One region of the Methylobacterium sp. WL12 genome, then DNA from elsewhere that is predicted to be linked to it. Evidence: riboswitches for the same ligand, from Rfam matches in the RefSeq annotation. Region 1 holds a riboswitch; each other region holds the start of a gene.
The links. A riboswitch is a leader RNA that binds a small molecule or an ion and turns the genes downstream of it on or off. The one in region 1 is predicted to bind cobalamin.

Region 1 (6,156 bases):
CTTCTTCGCCAACCCGAACCTCAGGCCTGAGGAGAGCCTCGGCTACGACGCCGGCATCGAGCAGCCCCTGGGGGACCGCGTCCTCGTCGGCGCGACTTACTACGCCAACGACTTCAAGAACCTCATCACCTCGAACGCGACGTTCACCTCGAACGAGAACGTCGGCCGGGCCGAATCGTACGGGGCGGAAGCCTTCGTCGCTGTCCGGTTCTCCGATACCCTTACGAGCCGGGTCGACTACACCAACACGGTGACCAAGAACGAGATCACCCACCAGGAGCTCCTGCGACGGCCCCGCCACAAGGGCAGCGCGACAGCCTTTTGGACCCCCCTCCCGGGCCTGACCGTCAGCGGGACCGTGATCGTGCTCGGCCACTTCGTCGACGGCAACCGCGACTTCTCGGTGGCCCGGCTCAAGAACCCGGGCTTTACCCTGGTCAACTTCGCGGTGAACTACGACGTCAGCGAGACGGTGAGCGTGTTTGGGCGGGTCGATAACCTATTCGACCGCCGCTACGAGAACCCCACCGGCTTCCTCGGGGCAGGCCTCGCCGTGTACGGCGGCGTCCGCCTGACCGCGTTTTGAGACCGCCGATGGCACGACGGTCCGGCTTCGCGGTCCTGACGGCGATGCTGGCGGTCAGCCAAATCTGGTCGATTGCCGCTGGGATGGCCGCCCCGGCATCCGGGGGACCCCGGCAAGTCGTCTCGATGAACCTCTGCGCGGACGAGCTAGTCCTTCGGCTTGCCGACCGCGATCAGGTCGCCGCCGTGACCTACCTCGCCCATGACCCACGCGGCTCGACCGTCGCGCGGGAGGCGACGGGCATCGCAGTGACACGCGGCCTGTCGGAGGAGATCGTCGCCCTCCGGCCCGACCTCGTCGTTGCCGGTGCCTTCACGACGCGGACCACGGTGGGCCTGCTCAAGCGCGTCGGCTTCCCCCTTCTCGAACTCGGCGTACCCAACGACTTCGAGGGGGTGCGGGCCCAGATCCGGACCGTCGCCGCGGCCCTCGGGCACCCGGCGCGCGGCGAGGCGATGGTCGCGGACCTCGACGCTCGGCTGGCCGAGGTAATGCCGGCGGCCAAACCCTTGCGGGCCCTTGTGATGCGTCCGAACGCCTTCACGGTGGCACCCGGCAGCCTTGGCGATGCGATCATCCGCGCCGCCGGCCTCGTCAACGTTGCGGCGGAACTCGGTCGCGACCGCTTCGGCCAGGTCCCGCTGGAAGCGGCGGCCTTGGCCGACGCCGACCTCATCGTCCTCGACGAGGGGGAGCCCGGCGCGCCGTCGCTGGCCGATGCCCTGCTGCATCATCCCGTCCTCGACGCGCTGCGCCGGCAGGGGCGTACCGTCTCGATTCCGAACCGGCTCTGGACCTGTCCAGGTCCGCAGGTCGCCGAGGTCGTGGCCTTACTCGCTGCGGCGGCACACCAACGGGCGGCACGATGAACGCTCCCCTCCCGCCTCCCATGCGGGTCGACCGGGCGGTCGTCGGACCCCGCGCGGTCGTCTGGATACTCGGCCTGCTTGTGCTCGTCCTGACAGTCGTGTCCATCGCGGTCGGGTATGCCCCCTTCGACGTCCTAGCGGCGGCTGGCGACCTCATCGGCGGACGGGCGACCCTCCCGGCGCTGGTGCTCTGGGAACTGCGGCTACCCCGCGCCCTGCTCGGGGCCCTCGTCGGCTTCAGCCTTGGGCTGACCGGGGCGGCGATGCAGGGCTACCTGCGCAACCCGCTCGCCGATCCCGGCATCCTCGGCATCTCCTCCGCGGCGGCCCTTGGGGCCGTGGTGGTTTTCTATGGCGGCTTCGCAGCCTCGCTTAGCCTGGCCCTCCCGCTCGGCGGGATCGCCGGCGCCGCCGTGGCGGCGCTCGCCCTGAACCTCGTCGCCGCCAGAGGCGGCACCAACTTGGGATTGATCCTCGCCGGCGTCGCCCTGTCGAGCCTCGCCGGCGCCATGACGGCGCTGGTGCTAAACCTGTCGCCCAACCCCTACGCGGCCCTGGAGATCGTGTTCTGGCTGATGGGGTCGCTCGCGGACCGCAGCATGGACCATGTCTGGCTATGCCTGCCGCTGATGGCGGTCGGCTGGGGCCTGATGCTGTCCACCGGCCGCGCGCTGGATGCCCTGACGCTGGGCGAGGACACAGCTGCGAGCCTCGGCTTCCATCTGGTCTCAGTCCGCCTGCGCCTCGTGACGGGCGCGGCGCTGGCTGTCGGCAGTGGCGTGGCCGTCAGCGGCGCCATCGGCTTCGTCGGCCTCGTGGTGCCCCACCTCGTGCGACCGTTGGTTGGCGCGCGTCCCGGCGCCAGCCTGCTGCCGAGCGGACTGACGGGGGCGGCCCTGGTGCTTGCCGCGGACTTGGGCGTTCGTCTCCTGGCGACGCGCCCGGAACTCAAGCTCGGTGTGGTGACTGCGCTCGTTGGGGCACCGTTCCTGATCGTGCTCCTCCTGCGTGAGCGAGGGCGCGGCGCATGAGCCTCGCGACCGCAGCTCTCGATGTCCGCCTCGGCGGGCGTGCCATCCTCTCGGATATCACCCTGTCCCTGGAACGCGGGACCCTCGTCGGTCTGGTCGGTCCGAACGGCGCCGGCAAGACCACCCTCCTGCGCACCCTCGCGGGCTTGGTCGCCCCGACCAAGGGCCGCGTGGATCTCGACGGTATGCCGCTCAAGGGCATCTCCCGCGACGCGCGCGCCAAACGCATCGCGGTGCTTTTCCAGGGCGCGGGGGCCGGTTGGCCGATGCAGGTGCGTGACCTCGTCGCCCTTGGCAGGCTACCGCATCGACGCGCGTTCGGTGACCTCGATGGCGTCGATCACGCCGCCATAAACCGAGCGATGACCCGGACCGACGTCGCGCGCTTCGCCGAGCGGACCGAACCGACCCTGTCCACGGGCGAGCGGATGCGCGTGCTGCTGGCGCGGGCGCTCGCCGTCGAAGCGGAGTGGTTGTTGGCCGACGAACCGATCACCGCCCTCGACCCTGCCCACCAGCTCGACGCCATGACGCTGTTGCGGAGCGTGGCCCTGGCCGGCACCGGCGTCGTCGCCGTCCTGCACGACCTCTCCCTCGCGGCCCGGTTCTGCGACCGGATCGTGGTCCTGGGCGAGGGACGTGTCGCCGCCGATGGACACCCGGACGTTGCGTTGACCGACCGGCTACTTTCGGACGTCTTCGGCGTCACGGTTTGCCGTGGGGCTGGACCAGACGGAACCGCCTATATCCTGCCCTGGAACCGTTCGGGGCCTCTCACGGAGGAGATCGATGCAGCCTTCCCCCACCAGCCCTGATGCTGTCGTGGCCCTCCTGCGCGAGGCACTGGCCGATCCGGGCACGGCCTGGAGCCTCGGCAGCTTCGGTGCCATCGCCGAGTTCATGCGCGATCCCGACGAGCCTGTCCTGGCCCTCCCTGACGATCGCCTGGGACTTGCGACCGCGCGCGGGGCCATCGCCCTGACGCCGAGTTCCGACCTGCGGCCCGTCGCCTACGAGACAGCGGTCGCCTCGGGCTGGAACCACGCCATCGCGCTTTGCTTGCCGGAGGCGACTTGTACGATGAACCGCAGGACCGTGGTGACGGAGCTCGGGCCCGACCGGAACGCCGCCCGGGTCGAGGATCGCGACGGTATCCTGTTCGACCTCGGCCTCGGCCTTCTCGCTGTGGATGCCTGCGTGCGGGTACGCGATCCGGAGGCCGTCGAGCGGCTCCGGGCCGGCGTCGGCATGCCGCTATTCGACCGCGCCAACCCCATCGGGCCGCATCTCGTCGCCATGAGCCCGCACCGGGTGTTCCTGGCGCGGGCCGGGCGCGTCGAGGTCTATGCCCCGATCCCCGGGTCCGGCGGTACCAGTCCTGAAGGTCCGCACACGCATGTGCTGCCGAAGCTCCTGCGCAGCGGTCGGACCCATGCCGCCACGACCCCGATCCCGGCGGGCTGGGTACCCTGCGGAGGCCTGCATCCGGCGCACCCCTACAAGGACATGATGGGCGAGCGCATTGCCTTCGATGCCGGCCGCTACGAAGCGTTCCAGAAGATGCTCGACCATTGGGGTGATCCGGAACTCGTGGCGATCAAGCGCGGCGGGCCCGAGGCGCCCGGCGGCACGGTGTCGACCCGCCACGCCCAGGGCGCACGGCGGGTCGCCGAGGCCCAGGCTCGTTACCTACGGGGCGAGATCATCGAGGGCTCGGCGAGCGACGACGAGGATGCGGAGGCGACGGCCTGACCGTGACCCGGACGGTGCCCGGCAGGAATCGTCCGGGGGCACCGCAGAGGGTGATCGGCCTGATCGGCTGTCCGGGCGCGGGGAAGACGACCTACGCCCGCCGCTTCGACCCTCTCGACGGCTGGGTCCACCTCACCCTCGACGACTTTCGGCAAACACTCTGGCCGCCGCACCGGCAGGTCTACTGGGAACTCAGGCAGGGCTCCCGTGACCATGCGGCCCGGGACCTCCTGCACCGGGTCAAGGAAGCAGCCCTGGATGCCGCCCTGACGAACGGCTTCAGCGTGGTGATGGCGGACACCCATCTCACCAGATCCGTGTTCGAGCGCGAGCTCGGGATCGTCGCCCGACACGGGCTCACCGTGGAGTGGAAAGTGTTCGACGTGCCGTGGGAGGTCCTCAAGTCCCGCAACGCGGAGCGCGGTCGCGTGGACCCGTCGCATCGCCAGCCGGATGAGGTCCTCCGGTTCACCTACGAGGTTTTCCAATCCCCGGACGCGTGGTGGCGTAGCTTGCCGCCGCAGCAGGTCGAGGTCCTGACCTGACGGACGGAGTGCGCGATCCGTCTTCCCAGGTGTTGCCGGCAGGGCATAACCCCTCGTGCATTGCACTCGGTCCGTTGACGGGCATGGGCGTCGGCATGTTAGCTCGGCCGTGACGGTTCCTCCCCGGAGGATCAAAAGGGAACGCGGTGCGGGGGTAGCCCCAACGCCGCGGCTGCCCCCGCAACTGTAAGCGGCGAGCCCTTCGCCACCGACGTCACTGAGCGGCCTCGCTCGGGAAGACGGTGAAGGGCAGTGACCCGCGAGCCAGGAGACCTGCCGTCAGTCGTGGTCACACGCGAGACACGCTGGGCGGGGTGCCCCGGCGGGTGCGGAAGCATGCGCACTGCGCGTGGTTCGGCCTCGTTCGCGGTGACGTGCCACTGCCGTCGCCCGAGGCCCATCAACGTGTCCCGTTCACCGTCCATCCCGCTGATGTCCGTGCTGGCCCTGTCCTGCGCGATCCCCGCCGCCGTCGCTGCCCAAGGGGCGCCCTCTAGCGAGACCGCCGTGGTGCTCGATGCGCTCTCGGTCGAGGGGACCCTCACCGCCATGCCGACCTACCGGGTGCCGGAGCTCTACAGCGGCACCAAGACGGTGACGCCGCGCCGCGACCTGCCGCAGCAGGTCGACGTAATCCCCCGGGAAGTCCTGATTGACACAGCCGCGACCCGCGTCGAGCGCGCGCTCGACTACGTGCCCGGGGTCGGAAAGCAGAACGATTTTGGCGCTCAGAACCTCGCCCTTTACTCCGTTCGGGGATTCGCGACCCAGGACATCTTCTTCAATGGCTTCAACATCGCCCGCGGCTACAACGGCGCCCCCGACACCCAGAACGTCCAGTCCATCGAGGTCCTGAAGGGCCCGGCCGGCGCCCTCTATGGCCGCAGCGATCCGGGCGGGACCGTGAATATCCTCACCAAGCAGCCCGTAGCCCGACCCTTCGTCGAGATGGGCACGCTGTTCGGCAGCTTCGGCACCGCCCGCACCACGGTCGATGCCGGCGGTGCGCTGAGCGAGGACGGCAGCGTGCTCTACCGCTTCAACGGCGTCCTCGCCCGCCAGGACAGCTTTCGCGACTTCGTCGGCGGCGACCGGGTGCTCTTGGCGCCCGTGGTGAGCTGGCAGGTCACGCCCGACACCAAGATCACGTTCGAGGCGCAGTACCTGCGCAACCGCCAGACCTTCGACCGGGGCACCGTCGCGGTGAACAACCGCCTCGGCCTCGTCCCGCGCTCGCGCTTCTTCGGCGAGCCCGGCGACGATTCCGTGTCGGAGGCCGGGATCCTGCAGGTCCGGTTGGAGCACGCCTTCAACACCGACTGGCATTTGCGGGTCGCCACGCACCTCAACACCGGTAGCCTCACCGGCCTGCA
Region 2 (6,156 bases), on a different contig from region 1:
CGCCCTGGAACAGGTTCTCCGACGCGAAGTCGAGGCGGAACAGCGCGACCGCCGTCTCCAGCCCGGCGATGCTGCGGTTGCGGATGCCGACCTCGTACCCGGTCGAGGGCACCAGGAAGGGCGAGCGTGTCGTGTTGAACAGCGAACTCGTCGGGTCGATCGTCGCGGTGACGCCGCGCACGTCGTTCGAGTGGAAGCCGCCGCCGTAGTTCAGGTAGAGCTCGGTGTCGGCCCACGGCCCCAGCACCAGCCCGAGCTTCGGGTTGACGATGCCGTCCCGCGCCTTCCCGCTATTAGCCGCCGTATCGGAGACCACGTCGGCGTAGTAGGCGTCGGCGCGGAAGCCCACGCTGGTGCGCAGCCAGTCGGTCCAGCGCACGCGGTTGTCGTAGTAGAACGCTCCGCTCGCCTCCAGCACCCGGTCGTCGAGGACGCCGGAGCGGAACTGGCGGTTCGTGGTGTTGAACAGCCCGACCCGGATCGAATCGGTGCGGGTCTGCACGCCGACCTCGTTCTCCATCGGCAACCCGAACAGCGCGCCCTGGAAGACGTGGCTCACTTCGCCGCCCCCGAGGATGCGCTGGTCGAGCTGGTGGAACTGGTCGCCGGCGACCGGGTCGTTGAGGAAGTAGGTGAAGTCGTTGAACAGGTTGAGCTGCTGGCGGATCACGTAGGCCGAGGCCCGCGTGATGCCGGTGTCGTCGGTCATGCTCCAGCGGCCCGAGAGCGAGAAGCGCGACGAGTCTCCGCCGTCGGTGGGGTTCAGGGTGCCGAAACGGCCGATCAGGCCTTCCGAGACCGCACGTGAGGCGATCTGGTTGGTCGCGGTCCAGCGGCTGGCATAGGCCATGCCGGTAACCGAGAACCCGTCGAGCGCCGTGCCCTGGCTGTAGCGCACGACGCCGTTCACCTTGCGAAGCGCGTCCGGTACGTCCCAGGGGCCGTCGTAGACTTGCGCCTCGCCGGCCACCAGCAGGTTGCCCTGGCCGAGCGGCGCCGAGGCGATGGTCAGCGCCCGCGCGTAGCCGAAGGAGCCGAACGAGGTCAGCGCGACGGACTTCGCGACGGTGTCGAGGTAGTCGATCCGCACCGAGCCGGCCGAGGCGAAGTCGCCGTCGCGCACGAAGTACGGCCCCTTGTGGAACTCCACCGCGCCGACGAGCTCGGGGATCAGGAAGTTGATGTCGGCGTAGCCCTGGCCGTGGGCGTGGGTGCGCATGTTCACGGGCATCCCGTCGACGTCGATCGCGATGTCGGTGCCGTGGTCGAGGTTGAAGCCGCGCAGGAAGAACTGGTTGGCTTTGCCCTCGCCCGAGTGCTGCGTGACGATCAGGCCCGGCACCGACTCCAGCACCTCGCCCGGGCGGGTGATCGGGCGGCTGTTGATCTCGGCGCCTGAGATCGTCCCGGCGCTGGCCGAATTCACCGTACGCAGGGTGCCGCCGACGCCGGTGGTGCCGCCGACGTAGCCGGCGCTGGCTGCTGGCCCGGCACTGTTCGCGACCGGTGTGGTCGTCTCGGCCGTGACCGAGATCTCGTCGAGATTGGCCTCTGCGAGGTTCAGCGCCGGTTGCGATAGGGCCGCGTGCGACAGGATGCCGGCATAGGTGGCGAGCAGGATGGTGCGTAGGCTCGAAGAAAAGCGAATGGCGGACACGGGGCCTCGGGCGACGTCTGTGGCACGTCACCGCGAACGAGGCCTGGGCGCTTGCCTGCCGTTAGGACAGCCGAACGCCTCGACACCCACCAGGACACCCCGCCCGATGCGTTTCGCGTGTGACCACGACTGACGGCAGGTCTCCTGGCTCGCGGGTCACCGCCCTCTCATCGTCTTCCCAGGCCCGAGGACCCAGTGACGTGTTGATGATGGGCTCGCCGCTTACAGTTGCGGGGGCAGCCACGGCCTCGGGCCAAGGCCCTCACCGCGTTCCCTTTTGATCCTCCGGAAAGGAACCGTCGCTGTCACCATCGGATGCTCTGACAAGCCTCGTCAACGCCATGAACAAAATCGGCGGCTTGTGTGGCCTCGCTGTGACAGATGGGATCCGTGGCCTCGCTGTTTTCGAATGGCCACTTCCGGGGATTGAGCCAACTGCCGCCCCTTACCCTTCGAAGCCTCTCTGACAGTCGATTTTCGGCCTGAGGTTCTCTATCTTACCAACGATAGATGAGGCTGCCAATAACGGTCGCTGGCTGGTTGAAGTTGCAGAAGGCGAACGAACAGGTCGTGTAGCTCCGGTTGAAGATGTTGTAGCCGTTGATCTGCGCCCGGAAGCCCTTGTACTTCGGATCGAGCGCGGCGAAGTCGTAGGCAACGAGGGCGTCGTAGAGCGTCACGGCGGTATTGCGGACGGTGTTCTGATCATCCGCGTAGCTGGATCCGATGTAGCGAATGCCGCCGCCGAACTGCAGCCCACGCAGGGCTGAAGATAGCGGGAAGGCATAAGTCAGGAACGACGCGTAGGTATCGCTGGGGATGCCGGAGACGCGGTTCCCGTTGAGGGAGTCGCCGGTAAACGAGGTTGAGTTCACGAACCGGATGTCGACGTGCGTGTAGGCGATGGTCAGGTTCGTACCGGGCGCGAGATTGGCGGTCGCCTCGGCCTCGAAGCCCTTCGAGCGTACGGCGCCGCCAGCCGTCTGGAACGCAATGTTGCTCGCGTCAGGGATCAGGATGCTCGACTGGTTGATGTCGAACCCGGCGAACGCCGTCTGGATGTTGGTGCCGGGGATCAGGTACTTCACGCCCGCCTCGATCTGGTCGCCGGTGGCCGGCTTGAACGCTTGTCCGTTCCGATCCTGGCCGACCTGCGGGGTAAAGGTCGTGGCATAGCTCGCGTACGGAACGAGCCCGGGCGCCAGGACGTACCCGAGGCCGACGCGGCCGGTGAAGGCGCTGTTGTCCTGGCGTGAGACCGCGCTGTCGGGCGTCGCGTAGTTGTCCTGGAAGACCCAGTCGTGGCGCCCGTTTACGGTCAGGATGAAGTCGCCGAACTTGGCCTGGTCCTGCAGGTAGACGCCCACCTGATCCTGGGTCTGGCGCGAGGCGGCCCCGAGGGGCGGCGTCGCGATGAACTGCTGGCCGTAGTTGCGCGTGACGAGGTTGAGGTCCGGGGCTAGGCCGAAGCCGAGGCGCTGGCTGAGGCTGTACCGGGCGTAGTCGACGCCCCCGACCACGGTGTGGGCGACTGGGCCAGTGGCGAAGCGTGCTTCCAGCTGGTTGTCCAGCGTCTGCTGCACCAGACCCTCGCGGATATAGCCGGTGTCGCGCGTGCCGATCGTCCGCGCGTCGTTGATGTTGTTGATATCGACGTACTTCCCGCTAAGGAACAGTCCGTAGTGGCGAAAATTCTGGCGGAAGACGAGGTCGGGCGTGAAGAAATGCTCGAAGGCGTAGCCGACCCGATACTGGGTCTGATCGAGGCCGATGAAGCGTGGATCACCCTGGTAGAACTTGGATACTCGGAAGCCCGGGTCATTGTAGAAGAACGTCGCCGCCGGCGTGTTGGTGACCTGGAACTCACTCAGAAACGTGAATGTGGTATCGGCTGACGGCTTCCAGGTGAAGGCGGGCGCGATGTTGAGCTGGTCGTCGTTCGTGCCGAGACCGATGAAGGTGCCCGCCTCGCGGCGCACGCCGGTGAGGCGGTAGGCCATCGTGCCATCTGAACCCTCGATCGGACCGCCGACGTCGAAGTTGCCCTGGAAGCGTCCAAAGCTCCCGGCTTGGAACTGCACTTCTCCAAACGGTACGAAGACGGGCCGCTTGCTCGTGATATCGAGGATGCCGCCTGGCGAGCCTAGGCCATAGAGACCGGAGGCGGGGCCGCGCAGGATGGTGAGCGCCTCCGCGCCGTAAGGCTCGCTCTTCGGGTAGGCGAAGCCGCTGCCGATCACGCGCAGGCCGTCGCGGTAGATGCCCTGGTTGGTGAGCACGTCGAAGCCGCGGATGAAAACCTGGTCGAACCGTGGATCGAAGCCTGATCGAGAAGATATGGCGCCCGGGACGTAGTTGACCGCGTCGGTGAAGCTCTGAACGTTGCGGTCGTTGAGCTGCTCTCGGGTCACCACCGAGACCGACTGCGGGGCCTCGATCAGCGGGGTGTTGGTCTTGGTGGCGGCTGTGGAGACACGGGCCGTGTAGCCGGTGATCCCAGAAGGGCCGCCACCGCCGCCACTGGTGGCGGCCGTGCCAGCGTCACCAGCGCTGACGTTGAGGCCGCCGGAGCCGGCCGATGCCGCGACGGAAGCGCTGGGCCCCACTGCATCGACCGAGATCTCGTTGAGTTGAACCGTGCCATCTTGTGCCACCACGGGACCGACAAGGACGGTGGTGGTGAGAAGGACGGGAAGGAGCGAGAAGCGGTGGGACATGGATCACGCTGGCGCGCGCTCGGACTAGCGCAATACCAGTGTCATCGGCGGTCACGGATCGTTGAGCAAGCCGAAAACGTGTTATAGATCACACACTTACAACGGTTCAAATCTGAAGAAATTCTAAGCTACGGATTATTGAGCGCTCCATTTGCCATAGCAATGCGCACTTGTGCTCAGGCCATCAGCATTGCCCGGTCGTCGGACTGGGCCTGTCTGCCGGAACGGCCGGCAGCGGCCACGGGGAGGGTATGGCTGCCGTTTCGTTGCTCCAGCCGGTGCCGGCAACGAAAAAGGCCAGCCTCGCGGCTGGCCCTGATCGTTAGGTGAAGAAACCCGACCTTACTCGGCCGCGGTCATCTCGGCCGTGAAATGGCCGCACCAGTCGCTGGCGCCGACAACCGGCCACAGGCCTTTGGACTCCGGCGCCGGCTGGCTGACCGGCGGGTTAAACCGGCACAGGCCGGCATCCGCGGCCGCCGGGGCGCTGTTGCCCTTGTGCTCATCATAGAACTTGCAGCTGTCGCAGTGGGCGTTCGCCATGGTCATCATCCTCACGGGGCCGGCGGCCAACGACCGCCCTCAGTTGCGAATTAGAACAGATATAATCTGTGGGTCAACTGGCTGAGCTGGGCACGGTTCCCGGAAGCCTTTTGCAGACTGTGTGCGGCTTCTAGATAGGTTGAAAGCAACCTGAACGATATGTCTGAATTCCGACTGTTTCTCTGACATCAGAGCCGTCCGGTTTCGACCCTTTGGCGACCTTCGGAAGGTCCGCTTCTAGGCTGTTGAGGTAGAGGCCAACGTCCGGGTTGGGTGGATTTTTGTCGGTCCGCTTCCGAAAGACCGGGTCGCAAGAGCGGACGTTTGCTCGCGGAACGCGAGGGGCCACTTCACGCACACATCGGTCATTACGCCGAACGCAAATGCCTTTCTCGCATGGAGAGAAGCCGTCTCCGGCTCGGTCCGATGGTCGTCCGATCTCATTGCGCGCCCGTGGCGACGAGCCAGTCGACGAATGCCGCCAGGGTCGAGGTCTTGTCCGCATCGTTCGGCACGAGGGCCACGTAGCCGGGGCGCGGGACGACGATTTCCGGGAACGGGGCGACGAGCCGTCCGGCCGCCAGGTCGCCGGACAAGACGGGCAGGGGTCCGAGGCCGTAGCCGAGCCCGTCCGCCGTCGCCTGCAGAGCTACGAAGTAATGGTCGAACGTCCGGCGGCTGCCCGTATCAGGGGGAAGACCGGCGGCGGCGAGCCAGTCGCTCCAGTCGCCCGGGCGCGTCTCGCTCGACAGCAGAGTGGCGCCTTCGAGATCGTCCGGGGTGCGCAGGGGGCGGGCCGCGAGGAGGGACGGGCTTGCAACCAGCGTGTTGGCCTCCCGCAGGAAGGGGACCGCGCGGTAGGCGCCCCAGGGATGATGCGCCCCCGTTCCGATGCGCGGCTCGCGTCGGACCGCGAGGTCGAAGCCGCCGCGCAGGGCATTGTGCAAGGTCGTGGTGGTCGTGACGACGACCTCGGCCTCCGTCCGCGCCGCGTGGAAGCTGTCCAGGCGCGGGATCAACCAGCGCATCGCGAAGGTCGTGGGCGTGCTCACCCGCAGGGTCCGTGGCGCGAGGGGCCGGCCGCAAATCTCGGCCGCCGCGTCGAGTCTGTCGAAGGTGAGGCTGACCGCTTCCGCGAAGGCCCGGGCCGCGGGCGTCGGGACGACGTTGCGCCCGACCCGTACGAACAGGCGCTGGCCGAACCACGCCTCCAGCACGGCGACCTGACGGCTGACGGCC
Region 3 (6,156 bases), on a different contig from region 1:
GGTCCGCTCCGGGTCCTCGGTCTGGAGCAGCGGGCGGTTGCCGCGCTTGCGCACGCGCCGCATCAAGACGTCGAGCTCGGCCTTCAGCCAGACCGAGACGCCCGATTCCGCGATCCGCGCCCGGGTCGTCTCGCGCATGAACGCGCCGCCGCCGGTGGCCAGCACCAGCGGCCCCGCCCGCAGCAGGCGCGAGATCACCCGCTCCTCGCCGTCGCGAAAACTCGGCTCGCCGTAGATCGCGAAGATGTCGGGGATGGTCAGCCCGGCGGCCGCCTCGATCTCGATGTCGGCGTCCTTGAAGATCAGGCCCAGGCGACTCGCCAGGCGTCGGCCGACGGTGCTCTTGCCCGCCCCCATCAGGCCGACGAGCACGATCGAGCGCGAGCCGAGGGCCCGGCGCAGGCGCGCTTCGATCGGATCGCCCGTCGGCTCGGGCGTGGTCATCTGAAGGGGCTCGGCATAGCTGGCAACGGACGGGCGGATCGGCGGGTGCGGGCGCGCAGGCGGCGAAGCCCCGGGTCATATACCAAGTCCGAGGGGTTATCACCCATGCGGCCCGCCTCCCTGTCCCCCTGCCCCCCGGTATCTCGGGGCAGGCGCGTTCGCCGCGTGGTCTCGGCGAATCGCGCGCGCGCTGTGTCTCCGCGGGCCTTGCCAGCGTCGCGGCGGCGTGGTGCAACCCGAGGTGCCGCAGCGCAAAACACGCACCGTTCCCGCTGCGCCCCACGTACCCTTGCGTCCGCGTGCCCCGAGGTTCGCCCCCTGTGCCGACCCTGTTTCGTTTCTTCGCCACCCTCGCGATCCTGGCAGGCCTCGTCTTCGCCGGCATGTTCGCGCTCGCGACCTTCGTGACGCCGACGCCGCGGGAGATGAGCGTCGCCATCCCCGCCTCGAAGCTCCAGCCGGGCGCTCGGTGAAGCGGGCGCGCCCGCCCGAGCCCAAACCGCCCACGCCTCCCGAGATCGCGGCCTACCTGGACATGCTGGCCGCCGAGCGCGGGGCCGCGAAGAACACCCTCGAGGCCTACCGGCGCGACCTCGACGACTATTTCGGCTACCTGGCCGACGAAGGTCTCGACCTCGCCGAGATCGAGGCGGCGGGCCTTCGCGCCTACGTGGCCTCCCTCGAGCCGCGGGGCCTGAAGCCGGCGTCGGCCGCGCGCCGGCTGTCCTGCATCCGCGGCTTCCACAAGTTCCTCTACGCCGAGGGCATGGCCGAATCCGACCCGAGCGCGCCGCTCGCCGGCCCGCGCCGGGGCCGCACGCTGCCGAAGGTGCTCTCGGTGGCCGAGGTCGACCGGCTGCTCGCGGTGGCGCGCGCGCAGGCCGACGCGGCGGATGCGGCCGAGGCGAAAGGCCAGGCCCGCCGGGCGCGGCGGATGCTGTGCCTGCTCGAACTGCTCTACGCCACGGGCCTGCGCGTCTCCGAGCTGATCGCGCTGCCGCGCTCGGCGGCGTCCACCCGCGAGCGCTACCTCGTGGTCCGCGGCAAGGGCGGGCGCGAGCGCCTGGTGCCGCTGACCGAGCTGGCGCGCGACGCGATGCGCGGGCATCTCGCCGCCTCGCCGGGCGAGTCGCCGTGGCTGTTTCCCGCCGACAGCGAGAGCGGCCACCTCACCCGCCAGGCCTTCGCCCGCGACCTGAAGGCGGCGGCGGAGGCGGCAGGCCTTCGCGCCGACAAGGTCAGCCCGCACGTGCTCCGCCACGCCTTCGCGAGCCACCTGCTGCACAACGGCGCCGACCTCAGGATCGTGCAGGAGCTGCTCGGCCACGCCGACATCTCGACGACGCAGATCTACACGCACGTCCTCGACGACCGCCTCAAGTCCATGGTGCGCGACCTCCATCCGCTGATGGACGAGCCAGCTGGCCCCGAAGGCTCGCCCGAGGTGCAGCCTTAAGGTCGCCCGCGTGAACGGGCCGGCGCGAGGGTGCCGATGCGACGGTTGCGGCGTTGACCGTCGCGGCCGCAAAGGCGGACGGCAGAGGCGGACGGGAAGCGATGGGGGCAGGCGTGCGGCGTTGGAGGAAGGGCGCGATCCGGGCGCTGAAGCTCGTCGCCCGGCCGGTGCGCCGCGCGCAGGGGCGCGGCGGCATCGTGATCGAGCCCTATCGCGGCTACGGCTCGCCCGACGAGATCTTCCTGATCGGCCGCATCTTCCGCCAGTCGCACCCCGACACCGCGCCGGGCGACGAGAGCCTGCGCACGGAACTGCGCGACATCGCCCGGCGGATCGCCCGGCGGGCCCTGAAGGGCGCCGCCGTCACCGCGCGCTTCGGCGGCGCGCAGACGCGGGTGGAGACCGACCGCGACGGCTACTTCCGCGTCCACCTCAACCCGCGATCCCTGCCCGCGGGCGACCAGGGCTGGCACGAGGTCGCGCTGACGTTGGAGGTCGAGCCGCCCGTGCAGGCGCGGGCGCAGGTGTTCGTGCCGCCGGGCGCCACCGGCTGCGTCGTCGTCAGCGACATCGACGACACGGTGATGCGCACCGGCGTCGCGAACAAGGTAAAGATGCTGTGGCGCCTGTTCGTGGAGGATGCCGAGAACCGCGTCGCCTTCCCCGGCGTCGCCGCGCTCTACCGGGCGCTCTACGTCGGCCCGGACGGCACCCAGGCCAACCCGATGCTCTACGTCTCGCGGGCGCCGTGGGGCCTCTACGAGATGCTGTCGGAGTTCTTCAAGATCCACGGCATCCCGGTCGGCCCGATCCTGTTCCTGCGCGAATGGGGCCTGTCGTGGAAGCACCCCCTCCCCCGCCGGGCCGAGGACCACAAGCGCGCGCTGATCGTCCACATGCTGTCGCTCTATCGCGACCTGCCCTTCGTGCTGATCGGCGACAGCGGCCAGCACGACCCCGAGGTGTACGGGCGGATCGTCGCCGACCATCCCGGCCGGGTGAAGGCGGTCTACATCCGCAACGTCTCGCGCGACGCCGACCGCATCCGCGAGATCGAGGCGTTGGCCCAGGTGGTGGCGGAAGCGGGCAGCCACCTCGTCATCGCCGCCGACAGCACCGCCATCGCCCGGCACGCGGCCGGCCTCGGCCTGATCGCAACGGCCGCGGTGGCGGAGGTGGCGGACGAGCACGCGTCCGGCGGCGAGCCGACGCCGGACGCCGAGACCGCCCCGCCCGGCAACCTCGGCGCGGTGCTGGGCGGCGCCGGCGGGACGCTGCCGCCGAGCGTCGTCGTCGAGGCGCCGGCGCGGGATGGATCGCACGGCTGAGGGCGCTTGGCGGGAGGCGCTTCACGTGTCGCCGCCGGGCCACAACTCACAGTGTCGTGATTCGAGGCGTTGACTCGGCGCCTCCGCCACGGCCACTTGGCCGGGACGGTTCCCTTCGGGGATCAAAAGGGAACGCGGTGAGGACCGGGCGCGAAAGCGCTTGCCTGATGCCGCGGCTGCCCCCGCAACTGTAAGCGGCGAGCCCTCCATCAACACGTCACTGGGTCACGGCACCTGGGAAGACGATGAGGGGCAGCGACCCGCGAGCCAGGAGACCTGCCGTCAGTCGTGGTCACACGCGAAACGCGTCGGGCGGGGTGCCTCGGCGGGTGTCGAGACGCGTGCGCCCGATCGGGCGGACGCGGGGCGGCCTCGTTCGCGGTGACGTGCCACCACACGCGTCCGCACGCCCCGTCCATGCCCTTGCCAGCCGCGAGACCCGCGCCGACCGACCCCCACGCAGCCGCCCGGCCCGCGTGCGCCGACGGCCGCCTCGGGTTGCGGCGACCGCGCGATTGTAACATTGTTACATTCGCTTTAGGGGTTTGGGCAGGCAGGCCGTCGCGCCGCGCCGTCAGAGCCGCAACCGATCCATGTTCGTTTTCCGGAAATCCCCACGATCCCGCGGGCGCACGACCCGTCGCCTGCTGCTGGCCGCGACGGCGTTCGCCGCGTCCGGCCCTCCACTTGAGGCCAGCGCACAGCCGGCCGCGGGGGAGCCGTCGAGCGTCCTGCTCGACACCCTGACGGTGTCCGGCGACGGCGTCGGCCCGACCCGCGCGGCGCCGGTCGGCCTCAACCTGCGCACGCCCGATCGCGGCGCGAGCCGCCTCGGCCTCACGCCGCTGGAGACCCCCGGCAGCGTCGACATCATCTCCGGCGAGACCGCGCGCTTGCGCGGGCAGGACACGATCGCCGAGGCCGTGACGCAGAACGCCACCGGCATCACCACCATCGCCGCGCCCGGCAACGGCAACGGCGCCTTCACCAGTCGCGGGTTCTCGGGGCCGAACTCGATCCAGCAGCTCTACGACGGCACGCGACTGTTCGTCGGCGCCAACACCGTGACCTTCCCGTTCGACACCTGGAACGTCGAGCGCATCGAGGTGCTGCGCGGGCCGGCCTCGGTGCTCTACGGCGACGGGGCGATCGGCGGCGTGATCAACGTCGTGACGAAGAAGCCGACCTTCACGCCCGTCAACGTGGTGCGGGCCGGGGTCGGCTCGGACGGCATCGCGCGGCTCGCGCTCGATTCCGGCGGCCCGATCGGCGACGCGGTCGCCTACCGCCTCAACGTCAGCGGGAACCGCGCCGGCGGCTGGATGAGCCCGGAGGGCGACTTCCGCAACCTCGCGATCTCGGGCGCGCTCCTGCTGCAGGCGACGCCCGACCTCGCCTTCACCCTGAGTCACGACCTCGGCTACCAGGAGCCGGCGCGCTACTGGGGGACGCCGCTCGTCGAGGGGCGCATCTTGGACCGCATCCGGTTCAGCAACTACAACGTCCGCGACTCCAAGATCACCTGGGCGGACAACTGGACCCAGTTCAAGACCGAGTGGACGCCGAGCGCCGACGTCACAATCCGCAACACCGCCTACCGGCTGCAGAGCCGGCGCCACTGGCTCGACGTCGAGACCTACGCCTTCAACCGCACCACCGGCCTGGTCGACCGGAGCGACTACACCGAGATCTACCATCAACAGGAGCAGGTCGGGAACCGGTTCGACGCCGCGTTCAAGGGCACGCTGCTCGGCTTCCGCAACGACTTCCTGGCCGGCTTCGACGTGAACCACGTCGACTTCCGCCACACCAACAACTTCTCGACCGTGGGGTCCGGGCTCGTCACCAGCGTGCCGCTGGTCGGCTACGATCCGGGGCTGTTTCCGGTGAACGGCCGCGCGAGCCCGGCCTACGCCACCAGCACCGACCAGGCCTCGGTCTTCGCCGAGAACCGGCTGATCCTCTCGGACCGGCTGTCGTTCCTCAGCGGCGTCCGCTTCGACGCCTCGAACCTGCAACGCGAGAACCTCGTGAGCACCGCGCAGTTCGAGAAGGCCTACCAGGGGCTCGGCTACCGCTTCGGGCTGGTGTTCAACCCGACGCCGGACACCGCGCTCTACGCGCAGGTCGCCACCGCCACCGACCCGGTCAACAGCCTGATCACGCTGTCGCAGTCGCTGTCCGGCTTCAAGCTCTCCACCGGCGAGCAGGTCGAGGTCGGCGCCAAGGGCGTGTTCTGGGACGGCCGGGGCGAGTGGACGCTCGCCGGCTACCGCATCGTCAAGGACAACCTGATCTCGGCGGTGCCGGGCCAGCCGAACGTCGCGACCCAGGTCGGGCGGCAATCCTCCACCGGCGTCGAGGCCGCGTTCTCGCTGCAGGTGACGCCGCTCTGGCGGCTCGACGCCAACCTCGCCCTGCTGCGGGCTCAGTACGACGCCTTCGACCAGACGGTGGACGGCGCGACCGTCTCCTACGCCGGCAAGCAGCCGATCGACGTGCCCGAGCGCGTGGCCAACCTCTGGGTCAACTACGCCTTCGCGCCGCGCTGGGAGGCGCGGGTCGGGTTCCAGTATGTCGGCGAGGTGTTCAGCGACTTCGGCAACACCGCGCGGCGCCCGGCCTACGGCCTGGTCAACCTCGGCCTCGACCATCAGGTCACGCCGGCCTCGCGCCTGTCGTTCCGCGTCTTCAACCTGTTCGACAAGGTCTACGCGATCAGCGGCAACGCGGTGGACGGCGTCGGCACGAACTGGCTGCTCGGGCGCCCGCGCTCGGTCGAAGTCGCCTTCACGACGGCGTTCTGAGATGGCGTCCTCCGCACGCGCGTTGGCGAAGGCCGGCAAGCGCTGGCTGCATCTCGGCCACCGCTGGCTCGGCATCGCCACCGGCCTGTTCTTCGCGATGTGGTTCGCGAGCGGCGCGGTG

Region 2: it holds a riboswitch for cobalamin, as region 1 does, so the genes downstream of both, FV226_RS16545 (TonB-dependent receptor) here and FV226_RS22355 (TonB-dependent receptor plug domain-containing protein) in region 1, are expected to answer to the same signal.
Region 3: it holds a riboswitch for cobalamin, as region 1 does, so the genes downstream of both, FV226_RS04340 (TonB-dependent siderophore receptor) here and FV226_RS22355 (TonB-dependent receptor plug domain-containing protein) in region 1, are expected to answer to the same signal.

The regions. Positions count from the first base shown of each region.
Region 1 is NZ_VRUW01000083.1:14,312-20,467, forward strand. Features, by position in the region: gene FV226_RS22325 (TonB-dependent receptor) at 1-586, shown strand, start outside; gene FV226_RS22330 (ABC transporter substrate-binding protein) at 670-1,455, shown strand; gene FV226_RS22335 (iron ABC transporter permease) at 1,452-2,486, shown strand; gene FV226_RS22340 (ABC transporter ATP-binding protein) at 2,483-3,301, shown strand; gene FV226_RS22345 (hypothetical protein) at 3,276-4,238, shown strand; gene FV226_RS22350 (AAA family ATPase) at 4,289-4,783, shown strand; cobalamin riboswitch at 4,880-5,079, shown strand; partial or broken gene FV226_RS22355 (TonB-dependent receptor plug domain-containing protein) at 5,189-6,156, shown strand, end outside.
Region 2 is NZ_VRUW01000044.1:23,378-29,533, reverse strand. Features, by position in the region: gene FV226_RS16545 (TonB-dependent receptor) at 1-1,534, opposite strand, end outside; cobalamin riboswitch at 1,774-1,973, opposite strand; gene FV226_RS16540 (TonB-dependent siderophore receptor) at 2,155-4,374, opposite strand; gene FV226_RS16535 (hypothetical protein) at 4,717-4,926, opposite strand; gene FV226_RS16530 (LysR substrate-binding domain-containing protein) at 5,358-6,156, opposite strand, start outside.
Region 3 is NZ_VRUW01000006.1:81,773-87,928, reverse strand. Features, by position in the region: gene FV226_RS04360 (shikimate kinase) at 1-444, opposite strand, end outside; gene FV226_RS04355 (histidine kinase) at 765-917, shown strand; gene FV226_RS04350 (site-specific tyrosine recombinase XerD) at 914-1,900, shown strand; gene FV226_RS04345 (phosphatase domain-containing protein) at 2,014-3,228, shown strand; cobalamin riboswitch at 3,318-3,527, shown strand; gene FV226_RS04340 (TonB-dependent siderophore receptor) at 3,822-6,035, shown strand; gene FV226_RS04335 (PepSY domain-containing protein) at 6,037-6,156, shown strand, end outside.